Regions from separate parts of the Paraburkholderia sp. EB58 genome, predicted to be linked through region 1. Evidence: predicted binding sites of a transcription regulator. Region 1 holds the regulator's gene; each other region holds the start of a gene.
The links. The regulator FNR, encoded in region 1, switches genes on or off when oxygen is low (the NO sensors DNR and NnrR bind a similar motif). The targets are predictions, from matches to a motif close to TTGATNNNNATCAA.

Region 1 (10,642 bases):
CCTGGTACAACAAGGCGGTTATTTACGGGCTGCTGTTCGATGTTGCCGCCGAGACCCTGCGTACCATCGCCGTCGATCCGAAGCATCTGGGCGCGCAGATTGGCGCGGCGCTTGTGCTGCATACGTGGGGCTCTGGGGCTCGGCACTGACGCATCATCCGCACTTATGCTTTATTCGTCACCCCGCACACACCGAAACCCCGCATACACATACTGATAATGCGGCTGAAACCAGTTGCGAAACTCCGGTCTCAACATGCATTGTGCGGTTCTTGCCGACCCGCCCTTCAGCACGTAATGCTGCCCATCGAAGAAGTTCGCCGAATACCCCAGATAGAACGGAAACGGCTCGAACCCTGGCAACGCGTCGAATAACGTGGACGTCCATTCCCAGCCATTGCCGAACTGGCCTTCCACGCCGAACGTGCTGACGTTGTCGGGATGCGCGTCAACGGCCTGCGGATCCCATCCACGAAAATCGAAATTACCTGACGCCGCGTGTGGCGCGCCGTGGGTCGCGCGTTGCCACTGCGCTTCGGTCGGCAAGGCTTTACCGGCCCAGCGGGCATAGGCGCTCGCTTCGGCATGGCTGACATAGACGGGCCAATCGAGCGGCAACGGGATTTCTTCGAACATGGTCCGTAGCAGCCATTCGCCGTCGTCGGCGCGTTGCGACCAGCCGGCCGGGTGCGTGATCTGCTCGTTCTCCTTCCAGACCCAGTCCTTGTCTTTCCACCACGCCCGCTGGCGGTAGCCGCCGGCCATCACGAATTCGAGGTACGCACCGTTGGTCACCATGTAGCGATCAATTTCGAAAGCCGGCACGTCGACGCGCAATTCACCGAACTCGTTGTCCCAGCCGAACCGGCCGCTTTCGCGCGTCATGCCGAGCGTCGTCGAACCTGCCGGCACCGCGACCATCGGCGCGTGATCAGGCGCGCTGACTCGATCGGTACGCGCTGCTTCGTGGTAGCTGGAGCGCTGATCCTGGCCCGCACCGCGTCCAGCAATCTTCTGCACGAGCGGCAACTGGTGCAACATGTAAGCTAGGGTTTCGGCGTGCATCAGCCGATGTTCAATGGCGACGTTCAGCAGTTGCTCGGTCGAGCCGGTCTGCGCGCCATTCCCTTGAGGTTGCCCTTCGACGTTCAATGCCGCAAGCTCACGGTCGATCTGCGCTCGCGCTTGCTGGCCATACGCCCGTATGGCTTCCAGTGATGGCCAATCGCCTGGCACGTCGGTCGGCAGTCCGCCGTCGACCGGATCGATGCCGAACGCGAACAGGGTGTCGAGCGACGCATCGAAGGCGGGCAGCGAGCACAACCGCTCGTCGAACAGGTTGCGGTCGAACGCTTCGAGATGCCCGATATAAAACACGATCCGATGGCGCTCGCGGATCGGCCGTTCGTACAGGTACTCGGGTTTGACGATGGAGAAGAGGGCGTCAGTAATGTGACGCGCGTCGATCAGGCGCTGGACTAGCGGATGATGCGGGGCGGGGTCGCGATTCATATCGCCGGGTCTCCTGGATGGGGGACAGTTTGAAGACTGTACCTGAGTCGCAGAAGACGTGCCAGGCAGACGCACCGCCAGACGGGCGCGGCAGCCTTGGCCGCGCCATCTGTTAAGCCCGCAGCGGCAGGCGACTACACCTGCCGCAGGCCTTCGATATCGACGATACGGATGAACTTGCCTTGCGTGTCGATCAGGCCGCGCTTTTGAAATCTTGACAGCGTGCGGCTGACCGTTTCGAGCGTCATGCCCAGATAGCTGCCCATGTCTTCACGCGTCATGCGCAGGTTGAATTCCGCCGACGAATAGCCGCGTTGCGCGTTGCGCTCCGACACGTCGAGCAGGAACGCGGCGACCCGTTCGTCCGCGGACAGCGAGCCGAGCACCATCATCTGCGCCGCCTCGCGGACGATCTGCTCGCCCATCAACTTGTGCAGACGCTCCTGCATGGAGCCGACTTCGCGGCACAGATGCTTGAGCGCGACATACGGGACGATGCAGACGGTGCTGTCCTCGAGCGCCGTCGCGCTGCAGGCGTGCTTGTCGTCGCTAATGCCGTCGAGGCCGAGCGCCTCGCCCGCGAGGCGCAGGCCGGTCACCTGTTCGCGGCCGTCGCGGTGCGCCATGGTGGTCTTCAGGGAGCCGGAACGCACGGCATACAGATTGTCGAACGCGTCCCCGGAGCGGTAAAGCGACTCGCCGCGCTGCACCGGACGCGCGCTACAGATCAGCGCTTCGAGCTTTGGCAGCTCTTCAGAGGAGAGGCCTTGAGGCATACACAGTTGCCGCATCGCGCAGCTGGAACAGCGCGCGGCGCTGCGGGCGGCAGGGCGGGGAGAAACGCGGCGGGAGGAAGGGCGGGCTACCGGGGTGGGCGTAAGCATGGTGTACGGCCGTCTGTAAGGAAACAAACCCATTGTCCCACCATGGGTATGCGCTGTTTCGCGACAAAATGACGCGTGAAAAGGGTTTCCCCTGTTTGAGCGAGATCACGCGGCCGTGATGTTACGTCGCGCCCAGGGAACGCCGGGCGCCAGGTCACACTATGGCGCCTGGTTTACCTCGCTTAGGCGGCAGCGTCCGCCCGAGCGTCGGGCTCCTGTCCGGCAGCCGATGGAATCAGCAGTACCGGCAACGCTGCTTGCCGCACGCAGCGCTCCGCGACGCTGCCAAGAAAGAGCCGCTGGACGCCGCGGCGTCCGTGTGTGCCCATCACGAGCAGATCGGCGTTGAACGCGGTGGCGGCTTTCAATACGACGGTGGAGATATCGTCGATCGAGGATGCTTCGCCGACCGTCACTTCACCGGTGACGCCGCGCTCACGCATGGCCTGGTTGAACTCGGCGCCCAGTTCCTTGCCCTGCTCGATCATCCGGTTGCGCAGGATGGACGGGTCATAGCCCGGCGCCTCGAAGTACATCGGGGCGTTATCCACGACATAGAAAGGTTGGAGCACCGCGCCCATCGAACGGGCCAGGTTCAGGGCCGATTCAAATGCGCGGCGGGAGGTATTGCTGCCGTCGACCGCTACGAGGATACGTTTGTACATGTTGGACTCCGCGTTGGAAGGGTTCGTGGCCGGCTGCGCCTGATGCTGTTCTCCAATGGCGGCTTATTGCCGATTCCAGCTTAAATGATGGCCGAAGTATGTGCAGTTTTGTCAGGATGTAAATCAAACACTTGTCAAATTTCTGCGAGTAGGGTCATATAGTCTCCGCGCCGCCCAGCAGGCTTTTGCGGGCGTCGTTCGGGCCATTTGGCTAATTTTTGAGCAGGCAGCACGCACTGTTTGCCTTACAATCGTGGTCTATTCTGACAAGCAAACCCTTTCATCAATGATGAACGAGCGCAAATCGACGGGCTTGCCCGACAAGATCTACGGCGACATCCTGAACCGCATACTCGAAGGCGAGTACAAGGAAGGTGAGCGCCTGCCTACCGAGCACGCGCTCGCTGAACGTTTCGAAACCTCGCGGCCTACCGTGCGTGAAGCGCTGGCCCGGCTGCGCGCGGACGGCATCATCGTCACGCGTCACGGTTCGGGCACCACGGTCGCTCGCCGGCCCGATCCGGATGTGCGCCGCTTCGCGCCGCTCGAGACACTCTCCGATATCCGCCGCTGCTACGAATTCCGCATCGTCACCGAAGCCGGGGCGGCCGAGCTTGCTGCGGAGAAGGCCGAGGCGGAAGACATCGCCGCGATCCAGCACGCGTGGGACGAACTGGAGCGCATCGTCGAAACCCAGGGGATCGGCGCGAAGGACGACTTCTCGTTTCACCTCGCGGTCGCGCGGGCGTCGAAGAACCCGTTTTTCATTACCGTGATGTCCTTCATCGAAGAGCAGATCGTGTTCAGCATGAATCTGTCTCGCAACCTGTCGCTGGTGAAGACGGTCGAGCGGCAGCGGCTGGTGCAGGCCGAGCATCTGGCCGTACTCGAAGCGATCCGCCGCAAGGATGGTCCCGCGGCCGGCGATGCGATGCGGGCGCACCTCGAAAACGCGCTCGAACGGATGTTCGGTTCCTGAGTTCTCCCCGTCTTGCCGGGCCGCGTCGAACGCGGCCCGTTTTGTTTCAATCAGCCCGGCCTCGTGTCTGGCTTTTTCACGCCCTCTTGCACGCGTTAAGCCGCGTTGTCCCGAAGTGACTTCTCCCCGCCCTCTGCCTTTCCGTGATGCGCTGCTGGCGATGCTCGGCATCGCCCTTGTCAACATGCTGGTCGCGCTCGATCAGACCGTGGTCAGCACCGCCTTGCCGTCGATCGTTTCCGAGTTGCGCGGTTTCGAGTACTACGCGTGGATCGCGAGTGCGTACCTGCTGGCGTCGGTGGTGACGGTGCCGGTGTTTGGCCGGCTGGGCGACTATTTCGGACGCAAGCGTTTCGTGATTGCCGCGGTGATCGTCTTCACGGTCGCCTCGGTTCTGTGCGGCGTGGCGCCCAGCATGCCGTTTCTGGTGGTGGCGCGCGGTCTGCAAGGCGTTGGCGGCGGAATGATGGTGGGCACCGCCTTCGCCGCGATTCCCGATCTGTTCCCCGATGCCCGCGCCCGGGTGCGCTGGCAGGTGATCATGGCGGCGGCTTACGGGATCGGCACAGCGGCGGGGCCGTCGCTCGGCGGCTGGCTGAGCCAGCAGTTCGGCTGGCGCTCCACCTTCCTCGTCAACCTGCCGGTTGGTGTGTTTGCGCTGTATTTCATCTGGGCGCATCTGCCCAATTACCGGCGTGCGGTCAGCGGCCAGGTGCGCATCGACTGGACCGGCGCGGTGCTGGTCGCGCTGGTGCTTGGCGGCTTGCAGACGTTTATCGAAGCGGTGCCGAAGTCGGGCCTCACCACGGGCAATCTGGTGCTGGCGGCACTGGTCGTGCTCGGCGCCGCTGCGCTGCTAATCTGCGAGCGCAGCGCCTCGCATCCAATCATCCCGCTCGATCTGTTCAGGGATCCCCAACTCGTCACGCTGTTCACGCTGTCGCTGCTGTCCGGCTTTGTCATGTTTTCGCTGATTTTCTTCGCGCCGCTGCTGTTGCAGGGCGGTTTTGGCCTGACTCCGCAGCAGGCGGGTCTGCTCGCCACGCCTATCGCCGCCTGCATCGCGCTAGGCAGCGTGATCAACACGCGGATTGTGATTCACATGCCGAAGCCGACGCTGATCCTGTCAATCGGCTTCATGCTGCTGGTGATCGCCTCGGCCGGCATTGCGCTGGCGACGCCGGCCACGCCGCATCTTTACCTTGAACTGGCCATGGGCGCGGTCGGGATCGGGCTTGGCTTCATTCTCAACAACCTGAACGTCTTCGGCCAGGAGATTTCGGGCCGCGAGCGCTTCGGCATTACCACCGCGCTGTTGCAGTCCACGCGAATGGTGGGCGGCATGCTGGGCACCAGTATCGTCGCCACGATTATCAACCGGCGCTACGAGGCAGGTGTCGCCGAGTCGTTGCAGGTGCTCGGCGAACCGATCGCCTCCACGTGGCTGCCCAAACTGGCTGACCCGCGGATCCTGATCGACCCGAGCCTGCGCGGTACCTTACTGGGCGAGCTGGCGCACGCGGGGTTGGCTGGACCTGCGCTCGTGGAAGCGGCGCGCCGGGTGCTGGTTCAGTCCATCCATATCGGAGTGGTGCTCACCGGCGCCGCCGCGCTGATGGCGGCTTTCGTGGTGCGCCGGATCTCGCATATCACCTTTAAGCGCAGCAGCGGCAGCAACAGCGGCACGCCAGCAGCGCATTAATCGCTTTTCAGGGTGCGCCGTACGGCGCTCCTGAATCTTTTTCGCCTCTGCCGAACGAATCGCAGGCAATAAAAAACGCGTAAAGAGCCCTATGCACGTTGGGTCGGTTTTGCACCTACCTACCTGGATAGGTGTGTGGTCTTTCAGGGTCCCGCAAAATTCATACAAATAACGGCCAATCCACCTGAGAAACTCGCCATGGAATTACTCGAAAATCATTGGAAAGCACCTGTCACGATTCAAAACCGTACGGTCGACACCGCTGAAGAGACGCCATCCACGGTTGACCGCCATCTGATCATTGCTTACCGCAAAATGAAAAAGGAAAGCCAGCGGCGTTTCTGGGCACGCTTTGGCGTGACGCAATCGCGCGGCAGTCGCTTCGAATCCGGCGCAGAAATTCCGCCGCCGGTTTCAATCCTGCTGGGGCTCTACTTCCTGAAGACGGTTTCTGACGGCGATTTGGGCCGTGCTGAACGGGTGATTTATAGCCGCGACGCTGCCGCCTTGCTTAACCCGGGTCAATAAGGCCGAGCTGCGCGGCAATCACGGCTGCCGCGCGCCTTGAGTTCACTCCGAATTTCGCTCTGATATTCTTCACGTGGAAGTTCACTGCGGCTTCCGAGCAACTGAGAATATGTGAAATCTCCCAGGTGGATTTGCCGCGCGCGGTCCAGTTCAGGCATTCACGCTCGCGCGGCGTCAACTGCGGCATCACCGTCTTCGCATGCGTATGGACATGGCGGCTGCTGGTGTCGATCACCACATCGCGCAGCAGGGCGAGATTGGGCAGCACGCCGTCGATATGTGTCCAGAACGCGTCGTTCGTATTGAAGTTATTGGCGAAACACAGCATGCCGGCTTCCTGATTCGGGCCGTGGATCGGCAATGACAGGCCCGAGCGCAGCCCCGTCGCGCAGGCAAGCTCGTAGAGCGCCCGCTGTTGCCGGGTGGCAAACAGTTCCGGCGACCAGATCAGTGGCGCCGAGCGGGTCAGGCAATGAGTGACGACAGGATCGATATGTACGAAACCCTGCTCTTCATAACTGCGCTGCCACGCTTGCGAATACGTGCTGCGAACATAAGCATCTTCAAGGCGCATGCCCGGCCGCGGCAGCATCGCAATTAGAACCCGATCAAACCCCCAGGTGCCGGCGATCGCGGTGAGCGCGTTGAACCACGTCGTTTCGTCTGGGGCGTCCACCAGTGGCGACATTTGCTCGATAAAATGTAGCGACACTTCGTTCTCTCAATCGCAGCAGCCCGGCCGCGGGTTTCGTCGGCGCGAACTCGCGACCGGCATGGGTATTGGGCAGCAATTTATCACCGTTTATTACTCAACGGTTCAAAACGCAAAGTCAATCTCTTCTAATCCGGCTACTCGGATTCTCATCGCGCAGTCTATAGAAATCTAAAGATCTCTGGTCGACAAAAAATTTGCCTGGGCCGGTGGCCAGTTGTAAGACCTTACGGCCCGCGGCGCGCAGCGCCTCACAATTGTTAAATCAAATCCATCTGAAAACGATTTCCCCAACCGATTTAACAATTTTGGCGACGGATATTTGAACCGATCGGTATCATAGTTTCAAAGATCGACTGACGGCAATAAAAGTCCCGACGTTTTTCTAACAATAAAAACCGAATGTTTTGGCTCAAATGTACAGCGCGGTTCAAATCGTTCGCTGAACCAATTGCGTGATCCCGATAGAAACAGGGTTTGGGGAAATAGAGCGCCGTTCAATGCGGTCAAATTGACCGTTAATATACGATTAGGAATGTTTTACCTGGGCCGTTTTATTTGTCGCACTTTGACGACGGAGTGTCCGTATCATCGGATAGGGCGCCTCCGCTCCCGAACGACCTCCTGCGGCTACATGCCCCTCCGGCAAAAATGTTGTCATACGAAATTTCGAGGCCTGTGCGGTCCGGAAAAATCTCCCGCATCGGTCGTGCAACGCCCAAGCTGTAAGGAACTATAAGATTTCTTTTGCCTGACGAGTCACCGTCTGCGGAAGATGTGATCCGAATGCTTTTCAAATGTTGTTTGACAACATTGCGGGCTGGATGCTACCTTGGCATCAATTCTTCAATACTGTCTTGAGGTGCCATGAAAACTTCTCCCATCCTCGATAGCGAGTTCGCCGCCACCGTCATGGCTGTGCCGCCGCTGGCCCGCCGCGCCGATTACTCGCTCGACGCCGCCGAAAACCGCAAGCTGATCCAGCACATCGAGGCAGGCGGCGTGCGCACCTTGCTGTACGGCGGCAATGCCAACCTGTATCACGTTGCCGTCAGCGAATACCGCGAGCTGCTCGATCTGCTCGCAGAGAGCGCAGGCCCGGACACGCGGGTGATTCCGGCCATCGGCCCGGACTACGGCAAGATGCTCGATCAGGCGCGCATCCTCGCGCAGACCTCCTACCGCACAGCCATGGTGCTGCCGCTCGCCGGATTTACCACGTCCGAAGGCGTGGAAGCAGGCCTGACCCGCATCGTCGACGCAGCGGGCATCCCGCTCACGCTCTACATCAAGAGCGAAAACTATGTGGACGTCGACACGCTGGCACGTCTGGTGGAGCGCGGCACACTCATTGCCGTGAAATACGCTATCGTGCGCGACAACCCTGCCAAGGACGACTATCTGCGCCGCCTGCTGCAAAGCGTGCCGGCTGCGAAGGTGGTGTCCGGCATGGGTGAGCGTCCGGCACTGGTGCACGTGCGCGATTTCGGCCTCGCTGCCTGGACGACGGGCTCGGGCTGCATCGCCTCGCACGCGGTGACGGCGTTGTTGCATGCTGTCAAGGCCGGCCGCATGGAAGAGGCGCAAGGCATTTACGACGCTTTCATGCCGCTCGAAACCTTGCGGGACGAGATTTCGCTGATTCGCGTGCTGCACGATGCAGTCACGTTCTCGAAGATCGCCGACATGGGTCCGATGCTGCCGCTGCTGAGCTCGAGCCCACAGGAGGATCATGCGGGTATCGATCAGGCGACGCAGGCGCTGCTGGCATTCGAAGGCCAGTTTGCGCAGGCTTCCGCGGCGCGCTAAAGATCCAGCGGTTCAAAAGCTAAAAGGCTAAAAGGAATACATGATGCAGATCACCGGAGACATGTTGCTCGGAGCTTCCGCAGTGCGCGGAACTCAGGGCACGCTGCGCGCGTTTGACCCGGCGCGTAACACGGAAATCGAACCCGCATTTGGCGCGGGCGGCGCAGCGGACGTCGAGCGCGCCTGCGAACTCGCGGCCCAGGCCTTCGACGCCTACCGTCACGTCTCGCTCGAGACGCGGGCGCGTTTTCTCGAAGCGATTGCCGAGAATATCCTCGCACTCGGCGATGCGCTGATCGAGCGCGCGCACATTGAATCGGCGCTGCCGAAGGCGCGTCTCGAAGGCGAGCGCGGCCGCACGGTCGGTCAGCTCAAGCTGTTTGCATCGCTGGTTCGCGAAGGCCGCTGGCTGACCGCCACGCTCGATTCCGCGTTGCCGGAACGCAAGCCTTTGCCGCGTTCGGATCTGCGTCTGCAGAAGATTCCGGTTGGACCGGTCGCGGTGTTCGGCGCCAGTAATTTCCCGCTGGCGTTTTCCGTCGCGGGCGGCGATACGGCCTCCGCACTGGCGGCGGGCTGCCCGGTGGTCGTCAAGGCGCATCCGGCGCATCTCGGCACGTCCGAGCTGGTGGGCCGGGCGATCCAGAAGGCAGTCGCCGACAGCGGTCTGCCCGAAGGCGTGTTCTCGCTCGTGGTCGGTGCGGGTAACGAAATCGGCGAAGCGCTGGTCAAGCATCCTGCTATCAAGTCGGTGGGCTTTACCGGCTCGCGCCGCGGTGGCCTCGCGCTGGTCGAGATCGCCTCGAAGCGTCGCGAACCGATTCCCGTGTTCGCCGAAATGAGCAGCGTCAATCCGTTCTTCGTGTTCCCGGGTGCATTGGCAAAGCGCGCTGAAGCGCTGGCGAGCGCTCTGATCGACTCGGTCACGCTCGGCGTTGGCCAGTTCTGTACGAATCCGGGTCTGGTGCTGGTACTTGAGGGCCCGCATACGCGCGGCTTTATCGACGCGGCAGCGAAGGCACTCGCCAGCAAGGGCGAGCAGACGATGCTGACGGCAGGTATCGCTGCAGCCTACAAGGACGGCGTTGCACGACGCGTCGCGAACAACGGTGTGCAAAGCGTGGCGCAAGGCGCGTCCACGGACGCGACGTGTGCAGCATTGCCGGTGTTGTTCGAGACCTCGGCAGCGCAATTCCTTGCCTCGGCGCAGCTTGAGGACGAAATCTTCGGGCCGAGTTCGCTGATCGTCACCTGCGCGGACATCGGCGAAATGCTTAAGGTGGCCGAGCATCTCGAAGGCCAACTGACCGCGACGCTGCAGCTCGAAGCGGACGACTATGCGCTGGCGCGGCAACTGCTGCCGACACTCGAGCGCAAGGTGGGCCGAATTCTCGCGAACGGTTTCCCGACCGGCGTCGAAGTGTCGTACGCAATGGTGCACGGCGGGCCGTTCCCGGCCACTTCCGATGGACGCGCCACGTCGGTGGGCGCAACCGCGATCGAGCGCTTCCTGCGTCCGGTCTGCTATCAGGATCTGCCGGCCGAGTTGTTGCCCGAAGCGCTGCACGACGGCAATCCGCTCAACCTTTGGCGTTTGCGCGACGGTAAGCTGATGCAGGGTTAAAACCGTAACCTGACCACGCGCAGGCAACCAGAGGACATGGCATGACCGAGACGAACCGACGCTATCCCGACCCCGCTGTCCGCATCCTCGATCCACGGTTCAAGGATTTACGGCTGGCGTCGGCTTCGGTCGAATGCCTGTATCAGGGCGCGCGTTGGTCGGAAGGTCCCGTGTGGTTCGGCGATGGGCGCTATCTGCTGTGGAGCGACATCCCGAACAACCGCATCC
Region 2 (10,642 bases), on a different contig from region 1:
AACATCGCGGCGACTGCTGATCGAAGGCACGCTCGACGCCGTGCTGGACCAGAACCCAGCCGGCGAAGCGATGCGTTCGATCGAAATCGTGCTACGGCACTACCACCGGGATCCCGGCGTTACGTTAGGACTGCAGATTCCCGTCACCGTGCTGTTGCGTGAAAATCTTCCCTTAAGCGACTGATTCAGCGATTGATTCAGCGACTGTCTGCCAACGCCACGTCTTCCTGAATCACCTCGTCCCACAGCTGACGAATCCAGTCTCGCATCAGCAAGGCCTCAGCCCAGCGATCGGTCGTGTCATTGCCGTCGGCGCCAATGATCGCGTACGGTTTGGGTCCGAGTTCGCAGGTGAAGGTGAGCGAATCGTCGGGACCGGCGCGCTGTCGCCATGAGGCGAAGCCGTAACGCCACCAGTCGAGAAACAGTTCGACCCACATGCGATGCGGTTCAAACGATATTTCGATCTGCACCTGCTCGCGGCTCGCAACACGGCCATGAAAAGCCCACGAGTGATCGAGAATTCGGTGCATCATCGCGTGGTTTTCATCGGAGACGGGCCACGCGAACTCGCGCCCGACGAGGTAGTGCGAGATGTCGCCCAGAAGCTTGAGATCAGGGCGCTCGTCGAGCAGATCGAGCGTGAAGTGCAGATCGGTCGTCATCCTGTCACGGTGCGTTTCGATGTACACGGGAAAATCGACCTGTTCCGCGAGCCGAGTCCAGCCGTCGATCAGCGTCAGGCAGTCGGAGATGCGGCGCGGCCGCACGTCAGGCTGCAGATCGATATGGTGAACCCCGAATTCGGTGGCGAGTTCAAGCACCGGTTGCAGATCGTCGACCGTGCGCGGAAAGCACTGCGCTTCCGCGTGAAGACCGGTGGCGGCGAGCAGACTGGAGAGATCACGGACTTCTTCGCGCGTCGCGTAACCCACACTCACGCCGTCGAAGCCGGCCCGCGCAATCATCTCGATGTTCTTTTCGAGCGTGCGCTCGCGGCCGTCGGTGCGACGTCGTTCCATCGCCCACATCGACTGGTATATTTCCAGGCGCTGACTCATAACGCCTCCACAGCAAGTAGCGGTTTGAGCTTGACGTTGCGGTCCGCAAGCAGCGCGGGATCGATGTTGGCACGTCTGGCAATCAGTTCCTGGGCGATGCGCACGTCGCGCGCAATCTCGCTTACATGGCCAACGCCACTGGCGCCCACCAGCACGCCGTCACGGTCGAGCCCGAAGAAGATACGCGACGCTTTGCCCACCTCGCGCACAGTAGTCGTCACAGCAAAGGCCGGCATGCCTGCGATCTGGATCGTCATGTCGTACTGATCGGACCAGAACCATGGGACTTCCGAATACGTCTCACCGCGGTCGAGCATGTTGCGCGCGACGATGCGCGCGTGATCCTCGGCATTCTTCCAGCACTCGAGGCGGATTCGCCGGCGGAACAGCCGATGTGGAAACGAACATACGTCGCCGGCCGCAAAGATGTATGGGTCATTGGTGCGCAGCGTGTCGTCGACCGCGATACCATCCGCAACGTCGATGCCCGCGGCCTCCGCAAGTTCGGTGCGCGGCTTGACGCCGATGCCTGCGATCACGCAATCGCACGCGAGCGTACTGCCGTGGGACAGCTTGATGCCGCTCACACGTTGCTCGCCGAGAATCCGCTCCACCTGAACCGCAAAGCGGATATCGACGCCCATCTGCCGATGACGTGCGACCAGATAACCGGCAACGACTTCTGGCACGGCGCGCATCAACGCACGAGCGGCAGTCTCGATCACCACCACTTCGCAGCCGCGCGCCACGGCCGTCGCGGCGATCTCGAGTCCGATGAACCCTGCCCCGACAATCGCAATCCGGCGACCGGATTGCAGTTCATCAACGATCTGCCCGGCGTCGGCGACCGTGCGCAGGCAATGCACCCCCGCGAGCATCGATCCCGGCACCGCGAGCTTGCGCGGCGCGGCGCCAGTGGCGATTAGCAGACGGTGATACGGAATCGCCATGCCGCCCTTCACCACGACATGCCGTGCGGCGCGGTCGATGAGCTCAACGGCGGCATCGATACGCAGATCGATCCGTTGCTCGCTATAAAACGCTTCATCATAAAGCGCGCATTGCGCTGTGGACTTCTCGCCGAGCAATACCGCTTTGGAAAGCGGTGGCCGGTCGTAGGGGGCGACGCATTCATTGCCGAGCAGCGTGACGCCGCCATCCCAGCCGTTGTCGCGCAGGGCGTGCGCGGCGCGCGCGCCGCTTTGACCGGCGCCGATGATGACCATCGTAGGGCGGATTCTCATGATGCGTCCTGACCGGGAACGCCGAGCAGCACCTGACCGTTTTCTACGCGTACCGGATGAGTTTTCAACTGCACGCACACGGGCGGGCTCTTCGGCTTGCCGCTTGGGATGTCGAAGCGCCCCTGATGCAGCGGACATTCGATCTCGCGATTGACGACGAAACCATCGGCGAGATGCGCGCGTTCATGCGTACACCAGCCGTCCGACGCGAAGAAGCCGCCGTCAATGCGATATACCGCGTAGCTCGCGCCCTCATGATCGAAGCGAATCACGTCTTCTTCATCAATGTCATCGGTCGCGCAGGCGACGACCCACCTCAAGCTGCTGGTTTCGATGGCCACGGCAGTCTCCGTTCTATCTGATGTTTTCTTCAGGCTGTCTTTTCACACGTTAGGCTGTGCCGCAAAGCTGCCCTGCCCCGTGCGCCTGACCGGCAATGTGCGCTCGATCACGTGCTGCGGATCGGAGCGCTGTTTCCACAGCGCCGGCAGCATCTCCCGATAGGTGGCATAGAGGCTCGGATAGGCGGCAGGCAACTGATCCTTGATGGCCTCGTGCAGACGCGGCAGTGCGTGAAACGGCACCATCGGCAACAGATGATGCTCAAGGTGGTAGTTCATGTTGAGGTACAGAAAACGGAACACCGGGTTCATGTAGACGGTGCGTGTGTTCAACCGATGATCCTTCACGTTGACGGCGAGGCCGGCGTGTTGCGTAAGGCCGAGCAACTGATGGAGCCAGCCGCCGTAGAACCGCGGCGTCCATACGAACATCAGCGGCAGGAAACTGCGCATCGCGACCGCCAAAGCAATCGTGCAGATGACAACCGCCAGGTAGATGCGGCACGACCAGATCATCTTGGGCTTTTCAGAGGCGGGCAGGAAAGCATCGGTCGCGGCATCGACACGGCCGAACGCATGGCGCACGATCTTGCCGACTTCAAGCGTGCAACCCATGAGGCCGAAGAAATCAATCACGATGGGCCAGACCTTCGTCGGGCGGGCGACCTGGATCTCCGGATCGCGGCTTTGGAAATAGGTGTGCGTGTGATGGCGCGCGTGGCTCCAGCGCCACCAGTAGCCTTCGCGAATCGTCATGAACGAAGACAGGTGATAGAAGAAGTCGTTGGCCCCACGGCTCTTGAACGGCGTGCCGTGCGCGAGCTCGTGCCAGCGGGCATCACTTGACGAATAGATCGTGCCGTAGACGAAAAACGCGGGCACCGCCCACCACGTGCCCCATGTCATTGCCGCGACCACGCCGGACGCGATCAGCAGCACGAGCCACAGGCCGAAGTTGCGCCATCCTTCAGCGTCGCTGCGCTTCATGAGTTCCTTGAGCACGGCGCGCGGAATGGCAGGCTGATACCACTGCTGGCTGAGGGTGTCGTCGAAAGCCTTGTCATCAAAGCCGGGCGTGGGTGTACCGCCGGCGACGCCAGAAGTCGCGGACATGAGATGTCTCCTGCTGGATGTTGAAGTTCTGCGAGCCTTGCTCCGGAACCGCTGGACGGTCAGGCCTCTCGTTGAAACCAAGATAGTTGATGCGAACCGCTTGTTCAGCCGGAAAAATGATGGATTCCCATCAAGCGCCGCGCTAAGCCGCGCTGGGCAAGGCACTTGAAATAGAAAATAAATTCTACGGTGACAGGCTATGCAACTATTTTTGCAGTTCAGCGGTGAGATCCCGGGGACTTGTTTCCAGAGTGACCGCGTAAGTTTTTAGGCGACTCCGCTCCGGCACGCGACCGAACGTTAAGCCGGTGAGTGACATAGTCCAAATACCCGCATCCACGAATGGACTATGGCCGTCTGCAATCGCGCAATGGGCCCCACTTGTTGGTGGCCGGTGGTAGCGCGTATTCGGGGTTCCGTTTTCATGTCTAACTCTCGGTCAGATTGCGTTGAGGGGAATCTTGAGATACGACACTCCGTTATCTTCCGGATCGGGCATATGTCCGGCGCGCATGTTGACCTGCACTGACGGCAGCATCAGCACCGGCATGTTGAGTGTCGCGTCGCGCGCGGTGCGCATCGCAACGAAGGCCTCCTCGTCGATACCGTTGCGCACATGGACGTTGTGTTCGCGCTCCTCGGCTACCGTGCTGACAAACTGCAAAGGCCGCCCACCGGGCTGGTAGTCGTGGCACATGTATAGCTTCGTGTCCGCCGGCAGGCTCAACACCCTGTTGATCGACCGGTAGAGCGTACGGGCGTCTCCGCCGGGAAAGTCGCAGCGCGCGGTGCCGTAGTCGGGCATGAACAGGGTGTCGCCGACAAAGGCCGCGCTCTCGTCGCCGTCGCTGACCACATAGGTCATGCACGCCGGCGTATGTCCCGGCGTATGGATCGCGCGCGCCTGCAACGCCCCGATGGCGAATGTTTCGCCGTCGGAGAGCAGGTGATCGAACTGGCTGCCATCGTGCGCCAATTGCGAGCCGGCGTTGAACAGCTTGCCGAACACGTCTTGTACGCGCGTCACGTGCGCGCCGATCGCAATCTTTCCACCGAGCCGTTCCTTCAGGTAGGGCGCGGCGGACAGATGGTCGGCATGCACGTGGGTTTCGAGAAGCCACTGGACCTTCGCACCAAGCTCATGAACGCGAGCTATGAGCCTCTCGGCTGCCGTCGTGCCGGTACGGCCTGACTTCGGGTCATAGTCGAGCACACTGTCGATCAGTGCACAGTCGCCCGTTCGAACATCCAGCAAAAGGTAGCTGACCGTCCAGGTGGCGGGGTCGAAGAAGCCTTCGATCAGCATGAGGCTCGCGGTATTCATATTGAGGCCAAGGAAAAAACGCGGTTAATACGTTTTGTACGGCAGGAACTTGCCGGATAGCAGCACCTTGACGCGGTCGCCTTTCGGATCGGCCTCACGCTGGATATCCATCGAGAAATCGATCGCGCTCATGATGCCGTCGCCGAACTCTTCGTGAATCAGTTCCTTGATCGTGGTGCCATACACGCTGACGATTTCGTACCAGCGGTAGATCAGCGGATCGGTCGGCACCGCGGTCTCGAGCGATCCCTTGTACGGCACGATCTGCAGCCACGCGACGGCCTCGTCCGGCAGCCCGAAAATCTCGCCGGCAATCTCGGCCTGCTGCTTGCTGAAGGTCATCTGGCCGAGGCACGCGGCCGTTGTCCATTCCTTGCTCTGGCCGATCTTCCCGGCAACCTCACTCCACTTCAGGCCCTTCGCGACCTTGGCGGAAACGATCATCTGCGTTACTTCATTGCGGCTGGAAATCATGGTTGGTTCCTTGGGTAAGAGATCAGGCAATCGCCTTGAGATTCGGTCCGGCAGCCCGTGCAACTGCGACCGGCGCGGCTGCGCCGTCATCGAGCCCGGGATAAACAAGCCGCGTTGCGGCGGCGGCCACGCGCCCGGTATCGGGCCGGTCGCCGTGGGTGGCGCTCAGTTCTTTCGAACGTCGCACCAGAAAATCGACCAGATAATTGCGGATCCGGTAAAACTGCGGGTCGTGATGCATGGTCTCGCGCTGACGGTTAGCCGGCAGCGTGTTGACCACGATCTCGGCAATCCGGGCGCGCGGCCCGTTGCTCATCAGCATGATCTTGTTCGACAGCAGAATCGCTTCGTCGACGTCATGCGTGATCATGAACACGGTCTGCTGCGTCGCGGTGCAGATTTTCAGCAGCTCATCCTGGATCACGCCGCGCGTCAACGCGTCGAGGGCGCCGAACGGCTCGTCGAGCAGCAGCATGCGCGGCTCGATCGCAAACGCCCGTGCAATGCCAACGCGCTGCTTCATCCCGCCCGACAACTCCGACGGCTTCTTCTTTTCGGCGCCCTTCAGCCCGACCATTTCGATAAAGCGTGCACCGTGCGCGGCGATCCGCTCGCGTGTCCAATCCGGATAGCGCGAGCGCACCGCAAACGCGATGTTGCCTTCCACGGTCATCCACGGCAGCAGCGCATGGTTCTGGAATACCACGCCACGATCGAGACCTGGTCCGGAAATCTCGCGGTTGCGCACGATCACGTGCCCCTCGCTGGGCCGCTCGAGACCGGCCAACACGTTCAGGATGGTGCTCTTGCCGCAGCCGGAATGGCCGATTACGCAGATGAATTCGCCCTGCTCGATCGTGAAGCTGACGTTTTCGAATACCGGCGGCAAGTCGTCCCGATAGCGCTTGATCAGCCCTTCGACGCTGACGAAACTCGTGGCGCCGGACGTCTGGGAGTTCGACTTAGTTGACATAGGTCACCCTGCGCTGAAGTTGGGCGAACAGCAGGTCGAGCGTCATACCGACCAGACCGATGAGCAATACCGAGAACAATACGTTCGCCAGCGACAGGTTGTTCCATTCGTTCCACAGGAAGTAGCCGATGCCGGTGCCGCCGACCAGCATTTCGGCCGCGACGATTACAAGCCACGCGATGCCCATCGAAATCCGCATACCGGTGACGATGGTGGGCGCCGCTGCGGGCAGCACGACCCACAGCGCGCTGCGCAATGGCGGCACTTCAAGCGTGCGCGCCACGTTGAGCCAGTCGCGCCGCACCCCGGCGACGCCGAACGCGGTATTGACGAGCATGGGCCACACCGAGCAGATGAAGATCACGAACACCGCCGAGGCCGACGAACTCTTGATCGTGTACAAGGCGATCGGCATCCAGGCGAGCGGCGAAATTGGCTTCAGCACCTGCACGAACGGATTGAAGGCGAGGAACGTAAGCCGCGACATGCCAATCACAAAACCGAGCGGCACCGCAACCAGCAGCGCAATCGCGTAACCGGCCGCGACCCGCACCAGCGAATAGCCGAGCTGGATGCCAACGCCCTTGTCGTTCGGTCCGTTGTCGTGGAACGGATGCGCGAGCTGGCGTGCGGCCTCGTGAGCGAACTCGGCGGGCGATGGGAAGCCGGTGACCTTCCTTGAATCCGCCGCAGCGCCGTCCGCACCCGGATCGGGCGCCTTGCCCATCAGCACCGCGTACTCGGCAGCTTCGGCGGCCTCGGCACTCGTGGCTTTCGCCGCCGTCGTCGCAGCTGTCGCGACTGGCGTCTTCGGGAGCGTCGCGGCCTGCCAGATGGCCAGCAACAGCGCGAGCAATGCAAGCGAGCATAGCGCCGCCTTGCTTCTCAACGTGAATCGTCGAATTGCAGTCATTCAGTTTTCCTGCGTTCAGGCGCGTTTGATGGCAAAGCCATTGAGGTAAGCGTCGGGTCGGATCGGGTCGAAAGCGCGTCCCATCACCGTAATCGGCCGTTCGCCGCCGTTGGCCGCAATATCCGGTGGCGTCTCGCCGATCTGCTTCATCGCGTTGGACGCGTCGGTCAGCAGGAATATCTGCTGCGCGAGTGAACGGTAGTCGACGCCGCCCTTCAGATAACCCCACCGCTTCATCTGCGTCATCATCCATGTCGCCATCGAATACCACGGTAGCGGCTGAAAATCGATCCGGTCTGCGACGCGGTGCACGTGACCAATGCCGTCCGCATAGGTGCCCGTCAGCACCTGCCGGATCACCAGCTCAGGCTGATTCAGATAGGCAGGCGTTGCAATCATTTTCGACAGCTCGGCGCGATTCGCAGAATCGCTCGCATAGGCGGCTGCGCGCAGATTCGCACGCAGCAGCGCGGCGAACGCGTTCGGGTTCTGCCGCACGAATGCGTCGGGCACACTGAACGAGCAGCAGGGGTGCCCCGCCCAGATGTCCTTCGACAGAATATGAATGAAGCCAACCTCGTCGAATACCGCGCGCTGGTTGAACGGATCGGGTCCCAGAAATCCGTCGATGTTGCCCGCACGCAGGTTGGCGATCATCTCCGCGGGCGGCGTCACGCGCAGTTGCACATCGCGATCCGGATCGAGGCCATGCTCCGCGAGGTAGTAGCGCAGCAGAAAGCTGTGCATCGAATAGTCGAACGGAATCGCGAAGCGGAAACCTTTCCAGTTGCGCGGGTCGCGATTGTCCTTGTGTTTGAGCGCTAGCACGATGGCCTGGCCGTTCACGTTCTGGATCGTCGCGACGCGCGTCGGCGTGGGTTGCGAACCGACGCCAAGCGAAATCGCGAGCGGCATCGGCGCGAGCATGTGCGATGCGTCGAGTTCGCGATTCAGCATCCGGTCGCGCACCAGCGCCCAGCCGCTCAACTTGTTCAGCGTGACGTTCAGCCCCTCCTCTTTGTAGAAGCCGAGCGGCTCCGCGGCGATCAGCGGTGTGGCGCAGGTGATCGGCAGAAAGCCGACGTTGAGGTCGCGCTTTTCGGGCTGCGGGGCTTTCGTTTCTGCGAACGCCTGCTGGAGCGACGCGATCGGCAGCACGCTGTACACGGCGGCGATGGCCGTGCTCTTGCCGACCGCACGGATAAAGGCACGCCGCATCGCGTTGCGCGGAAAGAGTGCCCGTACCGCCGCGGCTTCGATGGCGTCGCACCACGCGGCTTCACCGTCCGTGCTGCCTCCTTCATGCGCGTCGTGCGCGCCGCCCGTCATGGCGGCGTGGTGCGCGGCTGCGTCGGCATGGCGGCCACATGAGCAGCCGCCCAGCGTGCTGCCGGGGTCGAACGGTTGATAGCGATTACCCATGTGGTGTCCGATGCGTGAGGGTGGGGTTCAGGCCGCGAGCTCGACGCGCCGGCTGCCGACTGTCAACGACGAAACGATGTCGCCATCACGGTACTGCGCCATCGCGAGGTGTCCGTCGTCTTCTTCGACGATTTGCCAGTCCAGCTCGCGCGAAGGCAGCCCGCGCACGACGATCGGCGTCGAGCGGGTCTTCACGCGGATCACGGGCGACTGGTGGCGATAGCCTGCATGTTCGCAGCCGGTCACCGTGTGCGCGATCGCTTCGGCCTGCGCGACAATCGGGTCGATGAAGCGGCACGGCTCGCCGGCGAAGCTGATGCAGTCGCCGAGCGCGTAGATATCCGCCACGCTGGTCTGCAACGTGCGGCTGTCTACGACGATGCCGCGCTCGAATTCGAGTCCTGCCATTCTGGCGAGCCGCCCTTCGGTGGCGAGCCCGGCTGCGCACAGCACGAGATCGGCGGCAATCCGCTCGCCGTGCTGCGTCGTGATCACCTTTTCGCTTCGAGCGGCGCTGGCACCGGCGGCATCGCCGCTTGCCGTCGTCGCGTCACTCGTCCGCTGCGTGGCGCACGCGTCGATCCCACGCCGCTCCTCGACGCTCACGCTGCGGCCGGGCAGAAAGCGGATGCCGAGCCGCGTCCAGCCGGCGAGCAGGCGGCGCGAGGCCGGTGCCGGCAACAACGTCGCGAGGGGCCTGTCGCTCACATCCAGCACGGTGACCGTATGCCCCGCCCGTGCCAGGTCCTCCGCCAGTTCGCAGCCGATCAGACCCGCGCCGATCACCGCCACGCGCGCCGGCCCCGCCGTCAGCCCGCGCTGCATGCGGCTCCACATCGACAGATCGTTGACGCGCCAGCACAGGTCGCGCGGCAAGCCGGACGGCACCACGGGCCGCGCCCCCTGGGCGAGAATCAGTTGCCGGTAACGGAGCGTGCCCGCCGTCGTGCGCAGCTGATGCAGCGCCGGCGACAACCCGACCGCGTAGGTATGGGCGACCAGCCGTACGCCAAGGCGTGTTGCGGCGGCCGGGCCGGTCTCGAATACGAGCCGCTCCGGTGTACGTTTCTCGCTCAGCGAAACCGACAGTTCCGGCTTCCGGTAACGGTCCGCCGAGCAGGCGCTCACCAGCGTGATCGGTATGTCCGGATCCAGCGCCCGAACTGCTTCTACTGCGGCCCAACCCGCCGTGCCGCCGCCGACCACGATCACCCCAGGCGTGCGCGAAGGCGCACCTTGCGCCGGCGCGCACGCCGCTGCGCCGGCCACAACCGGCTCGTAGAGCACGAAATCCGCTTTTGTCACCCCGCATAGCGGGCACTCCCAGTCATCGGGGATCGCGTCGAAGCGTGTACCGGCCGCGATGCCGCTATCGGGGTCCCCCAGTTCTTCGTCATAGATCACGCCGCACGCGCGGCAGATGTACTTCTTCCAGTCGGCAATCAGGACGCTCATGCTGGAAGCTCCTCGGCGGAAAGACGGGCCATTTCCCAACGCAGATGCTTGATGGCAGGTGTCACGATCGCCACGAAGTGCGACTCGCGAATCCGCCGCTGCGGCGCTGCGCTCATCAAGTAGCCGCGCGCGCCCTGATGCAGCAGCGACGCCTGCGCCGCACGCAACGCGAGCTCCGCGCCGCGCGTGCGCAGATCGAGCACTTCCAGCAGATAGTCGGTGCTGCCGTCGTAGGCGGTGCGCGCGAGTCGCTGCGTTGCGCTCACCGCTTCGTTGAGTTCGGCCGTCAGTTCGTCTGGCCGGTCGTGCAGGAAGCGGTTGA
Region 3 (10,642 bases), on a different contig from region 1:
CGTTTTCCTGCTTCAGCCCTTTAAAGAACAAATGCAATCCCCACCGCTTCTAAGCCTCCTGATCTGGGTCCCCATCGTGGCGGGCATCATCGTTCTGCGAGCGGGTTCCGGTTCGCCCGGCCGCGCTCGCTGGCTCGCACTTATCGGTGCAATCGCCGGACTCCTGCCTGTCATTCCGCTGGTCGCGGGTTTCCAGAACGGCGTGCCGGCCATGCAGTTTGTCGAGAACGTCAAGTGGTTGCCGTCGTTCGACATCGCATGGCATCTTGGCGTAGACGGGATCTCACTGTGGCTGATCGTCCTGACCGCGCTGACGACCGTCGTCATCGTGGTGGCGGGATGGGAATCCATCAAGCTGCGCAGCGCACAGTATTTCGGCGCGTTCCTGATGCTGTCGGGCTTCATGCAAGGCGTGTTCAGCTCGCAAGACGGCATGCTGTTCTTCGTGTTCTTCGAAGCGACACTGATTCCGCTATACCTGTTGATCGGGACGTGGGGCAACAAGAACCGCTCGTACGCGGCGGTCAAGTTCTTCTTTTTCTCGCTGATCGGCTCGCTGATGATGCTGATCTCGATGCTGTATCTGTATGCACAGACTCACAGCTTCGACCTCGAAATCTGGCGCTCGGCCCAACTCGGTTTCGTGCCGCAGATGCTGGTTTTCCTCGGCTTCCTCGCCGCCTTCTCCGTGAAGGTGCCCATGTGGCCGGTGCACACCTGGCTGCCTGACGTCCACCTTGACGGACCGACCGGCGCAGCCGTGATGCTCGGCATGCTGAAGATCGGCGGCTATGGCCTGCTGCGCTTCGCGCTGCCTATCACCCCGCAAGCGAGCCACTTCTTTGCGCCGGCGATGATCACGCTGTCGCTCGTGGCCGTGATCTATTCGAGCCTGCTGGCACTCGTGCAGACCGACATCCGCAGGCTGCTCGCGTATTCGTCCGTGTCGCACATGGGCCTCGTCACGCTGGGCTTGTTCATCTTCAATCCGCTGGGCCAGGAAGGCGCGATCATGCAGATGATCTCGTACGGTCTGGTGTCCGGCGCCTTGCTATTGTGCACGGGCATGCTGCACGATCGCACGCAAACCGGCTCGATCGACGCCTACGGCGGCGTGGCCAACACAATGCCCAAGTTCGCGGTCTTCGTGATGCTGTTCTCGATGGCGAATGTTGGCTTGCCCGGCACCGCTGGCTTTGTCGGCGAGTTCATGGTCCTGATGGGCGCGGTCGGTTTCAACTTCTGGATCGGTGCACTCGCGGCGCTGACGCTGATTTTGAGCGCGTGCTACACGCTGTGGATGTACAAGCGCGTCATCTTCGGTGCGATCGCCAATGTGCGAGTCGCGAAACTAAGTGACGTGAGCAAGCGTGAGTTCGTGCTGCTGGGTGCCATGGCGGTATTGGTGCTGGGCATTGGTATCTATCCAAAGCCGTTCACGGATGCCATCAATCCGTCGTCGACCAGCCTGCTCGCGCAGACCAACCGCACGCCGCAACCGGTCGAGGCCGCCTCGGTCGAAAACGGCGAACGTTTGCAAGCCCGCGCTGCGGTAAACGCAACACACGCACCGGGCTGATTGCACTGATTGTTTAGCAGCGCCGTGTCTTCCGAAGGGGATACGGCGCGCTCGCTTTTGTTTTACCGAAGTGTGCGCAGCCCTCTGGATGTACGGTCGTTACAGGCTCGCGGTCCGTAGCGTTAGCAGTCGTTTTATCTCTTGATGTAAAGCAAGCACCGGTCATGTGCACAGAATTGTGCGGCAACGTGTCGCACGATTTGCGACTCGCAAGAGATCGTTGCAAAAATAGTTCTTTATAACAAGTTAACGACGCTTTACCATGCGACCGCTTACTAATGGAGAGCGGTCGGATGATGTTCATTGAAGACGTAAAGAGCAGGCAATCGATATGAAAGAAAAGACTCTACGGGGGGCGATGAGTTCCGTCGCCATTGGGCTGGTAACGCTGCTCTCAGGTTGTAGCAACCTGGATATCCTGGACCCCAAAGGCAGCGTGGGCGTCGCGGAGCGTGACCTCATTGCCACTTCGACATGGGCCATGCTCATCGTCGTGATTCCGGTCATTGCGCTGACGCTGCTGTTCGCGTGGCGCTATCGCGCATCTAACAAGAGCGCCGAGTACCGTCCTAACTGGTCGCATTCCACGGGCATTGAGATCGCGGTGTGGACCATCCCCACGCTGATCATTCTGTTCCTCGGTGTGCTGACCTGGAAGAGCACGCATGAGCTCGATCCGTACCGTCCGCTCGAATCGAGCGTGAAGCCGATCAACGTCGAAGTGGTCGCACTCGACTGGAAGTGGCTGTTCATCTACCCCGACCTCGGCATCGCTTCGGTCAACCAGCTCGCGATTCCCGTGGGCACGCCGGTGAACTTCAATATCACGTCGGACTCGGTGATGAACTCGTTCTTCATCCCGCAGCTCGGCGGCCAGATCTACGCGATGGCAGGCATGCAGACGAAGCTGCATCTGATTGCTGACGAAGCCGGCGACTACGCAGGCGAATCGGCCAACTTCAGCGGCAAGGGCTTCTCGGACATGAAGTTCCGTGCGCTTGCCGAGTCGCCCGCAGATTTCAACGCATGGGTCGCGAAAGTGCGCGCCTCGTCGGACAGCCTCGACATGAACCGCTACAACGTCGTGTCGCAGCCGGGTGAGAAAGCGCCGGTCACCTACTTCTCGTCGGTCGATCCGAAGCTCTTTCACAACATCATCGCCCGCTATAACAACGGCAACGTCATGGATCTGAAAGACGCCAGCAACTGTAAGGCCAAGGGGTAAAGCATGTTTGGTAAATTAACCCTCGACTCGATTCCGTACCACGAGCCGATTATTATGATGGCCGCTGCGATGATGGGCATCGCGGCGGTGGCGGTGTTAGGCACCGTGACGTATCTCGGCAAGTGGCGCTACTTGTGGAGCGAGTGGCTGACGTCGGTCGACCACAAGCGCCTCGGCGTCATGTACATCGTCGTTGCGATGATCATGCTGCTGCGCGGCTTCGCCGACGCAATCATGATGCGCACGCAATTGGCAATCGCGTATCACAACCCTGGTTATCTGCCGCCGCATCACTACGATCAGATCTTCTCCGCGCACGGCGTCATCATGATTTTCTTCATGGCGATGGTGTTCATGGTGGGCCTGATGAACCTGATCGTGCCGCTGCAGATCGGCGCACGTGACGTGGCATACCCGTTCCTGAACTCGCTGTCGTTCTGGATGACGGCAGTCAGCGTGATCCTGATCAACGTTTCGCTCGTGATCGGTGAATTTGCGCAGACCGGTTGGCTGGCTTATCCGCCGCTGTCGGAGCTGAAATTCAGTCCGGGTGTGGGAGTAGATTACTACATCTGGAGTTTGCAGCTCTCCGGTATTGGTACCTTGCTGACCGGGATCAACTTCTTCGTCACGATCGTCAAGATGCGCGCGCCTGGCATGACGTTCATGAAGATGCCGGTGTTCACGTGGACGGCACTGTGCACGAACGTGCTGATCATGGCTGCATTCCCGATTCTGACGGTCACGCTGGCCCTGCTCGGCCTCGATCGTTACCTCGGCATGCACTTCTTCACGAATGAAGGTGGCGGCAACGCCATGCTGTATCTGAACCTGATCTGGGCGTGGGGCCATCCGGAGGTGTACATCCTGATCCTGCCGGCGTTCGGTATCTTCTCGGAAGTCATCGCGACGTATGCGAAGAAGCCGCTGTTCGGCTACAAGACCATGGTCTATGCGACCTGCGCGATCATGGTGCTGTCGTTCCTCGTGTGGCTGCACCACTTCTTTACGATGGGTTCGGGCGCAGACGTGAATGCCTTCTTCGGCATCGCGACCATGATCATTGCGATTCCGACTGGCGTGAAAGTCTTCAACTGGCTGTTCACGATCTACAAGGGCCGCCTCGAGTTCTCGACGCCGGTGCTGTGGACGCTCGGCTTCATGGTCACCTTCACGATCGGCGGCATGACCGGCGTGATGATGGCGATTCCGGGCGCGGACTTCGTGCTGCACAACAGCCTGTTCCTGATTGCTCACTTCCACAACGTGATCATCGGCGGGGTGCTGTTCGGTTATCTGGCTGGTTTCAACTACTGGTTCCCGAAGGCGTTCGGTTTCAAGCTGAACGAAAAGCTCGGCAAGGCCGCATTCTGGTTCTGGCAGGTTGGCTTCTGGGTCGCGTTCACACCGCTTTACGTGCTCGGTTTCATGGGCATGACGCGCCGTCTGAATCACTACGACAACCCGCAATGGCATCCGTGGCTGCTGCTGGCTGAAGTGGGTGCAGTCCTGGTCGCTATCGGTATTGCGTGTCAACTGCTGCAGATCTACGTCAGCATTCGCGACCGTAATCTGCCGGGTAACCGCGACGTCTCGGGCGATCCGTGGGATGGCCGTACGCTGGAATGGTCGACCACGTCGCCGCCGCCGGTCTACAACTTCGCGCTCGTGCCGACGGTGCATGAGCTGGATGCGTTCACCGATATGAAGCAGCGCGCGAAGGTCGACAAGACCAAGCTGGTGTACCGCGACATTCACATGCCGTCGAACACGAGCGCTGGCCTCATCATCGCCACGTTCAGCCTGGTGCTCGGCTTCGCCGCAATCTGGCACATCTGGTGGCTCGCGATCATCGGCATCGTCGGGGCGATTGGTACGGTTATCGTCCATAGCTTCAGCGACGACCACGGCTATTACATTCCCGCCGAGACGGTTCGTCAGATCGAAGAAGGACGTAGCGCAGGTAAGGCGCTTGAATTGGCAGAGGTGGATTAATGTCACAGACGACTACTTTAGGGCACGACGTCCATCACGACGCGGATCACGTGCCGTCGCAATCGGTGTTCGGTTTCTGGCTGTACCTGATGACCGACTGCATCATCTTTGCTTCGCTGTTTGCAGTTTTTGCAGTGATGAGCCACCAGTTCGCCGGTGGCCCGACCGCCAAGGACATGTTTGAGATTCCGGGCGTCGCGCTGGAAACGGCGGCACTGCTGCTGAGCTCGATCACCTACGGCTTCGCCATGATCGGTGCGCACAAGGGCAAGAAGGGCATGCTGCTCGGCTGGCTCGTAGTGACGTTCCTGCTCGGCGCGTCGTTCCTCGTGCTCGAACTGCGCGAATTTGCGCACCTGATCTCGGTGGGCGCGGGTCCGGACCGCAGCGCGTTCTGGTCGTCGTTCTTCACGCTGGTCGGCACGCACGGTTTGCACGTGACGTTCGGCTTGCTGTGGATGATCGTGCTGGGCGTTCAGGTGATCCGCAGTCCTCAGCTGAGCGAGCGCGACCTGACGCGCCTGACGTGCCTGAGCCTCTTCTGGCACTTTCTGGACATCGTCTGGATCGGTGTCTTTACCTTTGTCTACCTTACGAGTGTGATCTAAATGGACCACGGACATACCGCTCACTCGGGTGAGAGCCACGGCAGCTTCGGTAGCTACACGGCTGGCTTCATCCTGTCCGTTCTGCTGACTGCTGCGGCATTCGGCATCATCATGACCGGTTCGTTGACCGGCCAAAGCGCGGTGCTGGCAATCGCCGGCCTGGCGTTTGTGCAGATCATCGTGCACCTGGTGTTCTTCCTGCATATGAACACCTCGTCGGCACAACGGTGGAACGTCATGGCGTTCGGCTTTACCGTGCTCACCGCCGTCATTCTGATCGTTGGCTCGTTGTGGATCATGCATAACGTCAGCATGAACATGATGTCGCGTTAAGCAGCGTTAGATGTATGCAGAACGGCCCCTCCAGGAGGGGCCGTTCTGCATTCTAAGCTAGTGTCGTTACTTGCGGCGCGGCGCCTTCGGCGCTGGCGCTGTTGTGTCGCGAATCACCAGTTCCGAAAGCGGCACCTTGTACGCGTCGCGCTTGGGCTTGATGCCTTCGATACGATCGATCGTCAGCGCGACCGCAATCGACGCGATCGCGGCGGTCGGAAAACCGACCGTGGTGAGCGCGGGACGAAACTGATGCGCGAGATGGATATTGGTCAGCCCGATCACCGAAAGATCCTGCGGCACACGCTTGCCGATATCCGTCGTCGCCTGGATCGCACCAATCGCCATCAGGTCGTTGGTCGCGAACAGCGCCGTCAGTTTAGGCTGCTCATTGAGCAGCGCGCGGGCCGCCTCGTAGCCCGCCTCGATCGAATCGCGGCAAGCGTGGACCTTCACTGCGTCCGCGGCGACACCTCGGGCAGCCAACGCCTCGACGAAGCCACGAAGGCGCGTCGATTGCGGTCCACCGGACCCTTCCCCCAGCAGCGCGCCAATCCGGCGATGACCAAGTTCGTACAGATGCGCGGCGGCGAGACCGCCCGCGTGTGTGTAGTCGACCGTGACGCAGGGCAGCGCGCGCGTCGCCTGAGCGCTCTCCCACATACACAGCACAAGCGCCGAGCCGCGCTGCGCAATATCGGCGAGTTCGCCCGCGCTGACGTCGGTGTTCATCACAATCACACCGGCGGCGAGCGTGCCGGCGATCTTGTCGAGGTAGGCGCGCGCAATCGCCGGGTTGTCGTCCGTGTTGCAGACCAGCAGGAAATAGCCACGCCGCCGCGCAGCGGTTTCAGCTTCCAGCACGAACTCAGGATAAAACGGGTTCGAGATATTCGAGAGCATCAAGGCGAGCGTGGATGTGCGCCCCTCGGCCAGTGCCCGCGCCGTGAGGTTAGGGCGATAACCGAGTTCGCGCACGGCGGCCATGACGCGTTCCACGGTGGTCGGCTTCACCTTCTGAGGATTGCGTAATACATTGGAAACAGTGGCCGCGGTGACCTGCGCGCGCTGCGCGACTTCGGCGAGTGTCACCATGAATGACGCATCGCAGCGAGGGTAAACGAGCGGTGAGCCATAGGGTATGGCCGCTTTTCTAATGTTTCGCCCATATATTGAGACGCTGTTGTAAGGGTTGCGTGTCCAGAACAGCTCGGCTAATTTCATGTTCAGGCACAGGAGGAAGACATGTTAATTCAAACAGCCATTTTGCCGTCGAAAAATTTAAGCGCTTAAATTTCACGACCCCCGGCCCGGGAATGGCCACCGCGAGCCACTACAAGCCACCATAAATTGAATATTGGAGACAACCATGAAGTTCAAAGCTGGGAAGTTTTTGCTGGCGGGTATCGCGTGTCTCGCGATGACGGCCGCAACCTACGCCGACGCCGCGACGCTGAGGGTCACGGTATCCGCACGCGGCAATCAGCGCGCGGTGTGGCAAAGCGCGTTCGATCAGTTCGAGAAGGCCAATCGGGATGTCGACCTGAAAGTGACCTATGTCGGTGAGGAGGCCTACAAGGTGCAGATGTCCGGCTGGCTCGCGACCGATCCGCCTGACGTGCTGAGCTGGCACAACGGCGAGCGCATGGCTTATTTCGCCAAGCGCGGCCTGCTCGACGACCTGAGCGCCGACTGGCAGAAGGACGGCTGGAACCAGACCTACGCCGCGGTCAAACCTCCGTCAACATACGCCGGCAAGCAATACGCCGCGCCGCTCGGCTACGACTCGTACGGATTCTTTTACCGCAAGGACCTGTTCGAGAAAGCGGGCATTACGGACGAACCCAAGACATGGGACGAGTTTCTCGCCGACTGCAAGAAGCTGAAGGCGGCGGGCATTGCACCGATCGCCGTGCCGGCCAAGGACTCATGGACACTCGCGGCCTGGTTCGACTATCTGGACCTGCGCATCAACGGCTACGCGTTTCACGAGCAACTGATGGCGGGCGACATCGCCTACACCGACCCGCGCGTTCGCAAGGTCTACGCGACGTGGAAGACGCTGATCGACGATAAGTACTTCGTCGACAACGCGCTCTCGTATGACGTCGATTCGGTGAGCCCGCTGCTCGTCAACGGTCAGGCCGCGATGATGCTGATGGGCACGTTCTTCTCGGCAGGCCTACCGGCTGCAACCCGCGACAAGATGGGCTACTTCCGCTTCCCGGTGATCGACTCGGCCGTGCCGATGGCCGAAGACGGTCCGGTCAACATCCTGATGATTCCCGCGAAGGCCACCAACAAGAAGGATGCGCACCGTCTGCTTGCCTTCATGGCGCAACCGCAGATCAACGGTGAACTGGCGAAGGGCTGGGGGCAGTTGCCGTCGAACAACCAGGCGCCTGAGCCGCAGGACCCGATCTCGAAGATCGGCTTCCAGATCCTCTCGAGCACGCCCGGTGGTGTGGCGCAGTTCTACGACCGCGACATGACCAAGGAAATGGCCGACGAGGGTATGAAGGGAATGCAGCAGTTCTATAGCGATCCTAACCAGATCGATGCGATCCTGAACCACCTCGAACAGTTCCGCCAACGGATCTACAAGAAGTAGGCGAAGGCATGCCCGGGTTGTGGCGTATTGCGCAGCGTGTCTGAGCAGCGAATGCGCCGTAACCCGGCAATCTGCATCTGGACGAGGAACCTGAACGTGTCCACCACCATGTCCGACAAAGCCGTGCCCGTCAGCCGCACACGGCGCAGGGCGCCTGCGCCGCTGAGCCGTCGGCGCAATCGCGCGGCGTTGCTGTTCCTGTTGCCGGGCGGCCTGCTGTTTGCGATCTACGTGATCTACCCAATAATCAGCAGCATCGTGCTGAGCTTCTATAACTGGGACGGCATGACGCCGCGGGTTTTCGCGGGACTCGACAACTACCGCGAACTGCTGCACTCCGACACGTTCTACACGGCGCTGAAGAACAACGTCATCTGGCTTGTGCTGTTTCTGCTCGCGCCGCCCTGCGGTCTGGCGCTCGCGCTCTATCTGAACCAGAACGTGCGCGGTATCCGGCTCGTGAAATCGCTGTTCTTTGCGCCGTTCGTGCTGCCGGGCGTTGTGGTCGGGCTAGTGTTCGGCTGGTTCTACGATCCGACCTTCGGCTTGCTGAAGCTGGTCGTCGGACACGGCGTGCCGGTGCTTGGCGATCCGCGCTACGTGACCTACGGCATCATTTTCGCCGCGCTGTGGCCGCAGATTCCGTTCTGCATGATTCTCTACCTAACGGGGCTCACCGGCATCAACAGCGAGGTGATCGAAGCGGCCCGCATGGAGGGCGCCGAAGGCCTCAAGCTGCTATGGCACGTGATCCTGCCGCAACTGCGGCCCGCCACGTTCATGGCCGTCGTGCTGACGGTGATTGGCGCGCTGCGCAGCTTCGATCTGATTTCGGTGATGAGCGGAGGCGGCCCATTCGACAGTTCGACGGTGCTCGCCTATTTCATGTACGACCAGGCGATCAAGTACTACCGCGAGGGTTATTCCGCTGCGATTGCGGTTGTGCTGTTCATGATCATGCTGATCTTCATCGTGTGGCAATTGCGGCGTCTCGTGCGCAGCGAATCCTGAGGAGCCGACATGTATCCGATGCCTGTTGCCCGCTGGCGTCCCGGCAGCCGCCTGCTCTACAAGCTCTCGCTACCGTGCGCGTTGCTGCTTTGGCTGTTGCCCTTGCTCGCGGTGCTGGTGACGTCGATACGCTCCAGCGACGAACTCTCGGCCGGCAATTACTGGGGTTGGCCCGAACACTTCGCGCTGGCCGAAAACTATGGCACGGCACTCACGCAAACGCCGATGCTCCATTACTTCTGGAACAGCATCCTTATCACGGTGCCTTCAGTGGCGGTGTCGATCTTTCTGGCCTCGATGGCGGGACACGCGCTGGCGAACTATCGCTTTCGCGGCAATCTGCTGCTGCTCGCTATCTTCGTGGCGGGCAACTTCGTGCCGGTGCAGATCCTGATGATTCCGGTTCGGCAACTGACGCTGACTCTCGGCCTGTACAACACCGTGTTAGGGCTGGTGCTGTTTCACACCGCTTTTCAGACCGGTTTCTGCACGCTGTTCCTGCGTAACTTCATCCGCGCCTTACCGTACGAACTGATCGAGGCGGCACGCGTAGAAGGCGCGAGCGAGTGGGCGGTCTACACGCGCATCGTATTGCCGCTCGTGCGGCCGGCGCTTGCCGCACTCGGCATCCTCGTCTTCACGTTCGTCTGGAACGACTATTTCTGGGCGCTGTGTCTCACACAAGGCGATGACGCGGCGCCTATCACCGTGGGCGTCGCGGCGCTTAAAGGGCAATGGACGACCTCGTGGAATCTCGTTTCCGCGGGGTCGGTGCTGGCCGCGCTGCCTTCGGTCGCGATGTTCTTTGCCATGCAGAAGCACTTTGTGACCGGACTCACGTTCGGCGCGACCAAGGGATAGCGGCGCGGGCCGCGATCGCTGCGACCGCAGCGCTCACCACGATCACAACGTCTAGCGGGAGCACCATGCATCTAGGAGTTTGCTATTACCCCGAACAATGGCCGCAGCATCAATGGGACAGCGATGCGCGCCGGATGGCGGAACTGGGCATCAGCCGCGTGCGCATCGGCGAATTCGCGTGGAGCCGGATGGAGCCCGAACCGGGCCGCTATGAATGGGCGTGGCTCGATCACGCCATCGAGGTGCTGGCCAAACACGGCCTGAAGGTCATTCTCTGCACGCCGACGGCGACGCCGCCCAGATGGCTGATCGATCTGCATCCCGAGATTTTGCCGATCAACAAAGACGGCATCACGCTCAATTTCGGCTCGCGGCGGCATTACGATATGTCGAGCGAGGTGTATCGCGAGCACTGCGCG

Region 2: the regulator FNR is predicted to act here: its motif matches at 3,880-3,893, upstream of P3T40_RS43205 (fatty acid desaturase).
Region 3: the regulator FNR is predicted to act here: its motif matches at 1,721-1,734, upstream of cyoA (ubiquinol oxidase subunit II).

Annotation. Positions count from the first base shown of each region.
Region 1 covers NZ_JBNDMQ010000013.1:208,253-218,894, forward strand. Annotated here, with positions in the region: partial or broken gene P3T40_RS20840 (IS91 family transposase) at 1-166, shown strand, start outside; gene P3T40_RS20845 (SUMF1/EgtB/PvdO family nonheme iron enzyme) at 171-1,511, opposite strand; gene fnr (fumarate/nitrate reduction transcriptional regulator Fnr) at 1,646-2,395, opposite strand; gene P3T40_RS20855 (universal stress protein) at 2,578-3,060, opposite strand; gene P3T40_RS20860 (FadR/GntR family transcriptional regulator) at 3,350-4,039, shown strand; gene P3T40_RS20865 (MFS transporter) at 4,200-5,741, shown strand; gene P3T40_RS20870 (XRE family transcriptional regulator) at 5,940-6,269, shown strand; gene P3T40_RS20875 (helix-turn-helix transcriptional regulator) at 6,253-6,957, opposite strand; gene P3T40_RS20880 (dihydrodipicolinate synthase family protein) at 7,849-8,790, shown strand; gene P3T40_RS20885 (aldehyde dehydrogenase (NADP(+))) at 8,834-10,414, shown strand; gene P3T40_RS20890 (SMP-30/gluconolactonase/LRE family protein) at 10,456-10,642, shown strand, end outside.
Region 2 covers NZ_JBNDMQ010000065.1:7,080-17,721, forward strand. Annotated here, with positions in the region: gene P3T40_RS43185 (LacI family DNA-binding transcriptional regulator) at 1-184, shown strand, start outside; gene P3T40_RS43190 (sugar phosphate isomerase/epimerase family protein) at 198-1,061, opposite strand; gene P3T40_RS43195 (NAD(P)/FAD-dependent oxidoreductase) at 1,058-2,305, opposite strand; gene P3T40_RS43200 (non-heme iron oxygenase ferredoxin subunit) at 2,302-2,646, opposite strand; gene P3T40_RS43205 (fatty acid desaturase) at 2,689-3,759, opposite strand; gene P3T40_RS43210 (MBL fold metallo-hydrolase) at 4,199-5,083, opposite strand; gene cynS (cyanase) at 5,108-5,557, opposite strand; gene P3T40_RS43220 (ABC transporter ATP-binding protein) at 5,580-6,530, opposite strand; gene ntrB (nitrate ABC transporter permease) at 6,520-7,443, opposite strand; gene P3T40_RS43230 (CmpA/NrtA family ABC transporter substrate-binding protein) at 7,459-8,865, opposite strand; gene P3T40_RS43235 (FAD-dependent oxidoreductase) at 8,893-10,320, opposite strand; gene P3T40_RS43240 (acyl-CoA dehydrogenase family protein) at 10,317-10,642, opposite strand, start outside.
Region 3 covers NZ_JBNDMQ010000004.1:372,880-383,521, reverse strand. Annotated here, with positions in the region: gene P3T40_RS08925 (complex I subunit 4 family protein) at 32-1,579, shown strand; gene cyoA (ubiquinol oxidase subunit II) at 1,911-2,804, shown strand; gene cyoB (cytochrome o ubiquinol oxidase subunit I) at 2,808-4,799, shown strand; gene cyoC (cytochrome o ubiquinol oxidase subunit III) at 4,799-5,407, shown strand; gene cyoD (cytochrome o ubiquinol oxidase subunit IV) at 5,408-5,740, shown strand; gene P3T40_RS08900 (LacI family DNA-binding transcriptional regulator) at 5,807-6,835, opposite strand; gene P3T40_RS08895 (ABC transporter substrate-binding protein) at 7,110-8,351, shown strand; gene P3T40_RS08890 (carbohydrate ABC transporter permease) at 8,460-9,362, shown strand; gene P3T40_RS08885 (carbohydrate ABC transporter permease) at 9,372-10,223, shown strand; gene P3T40_RS08880 (beta-galactosidase) at 10,289-10,642, shown strand, end outside.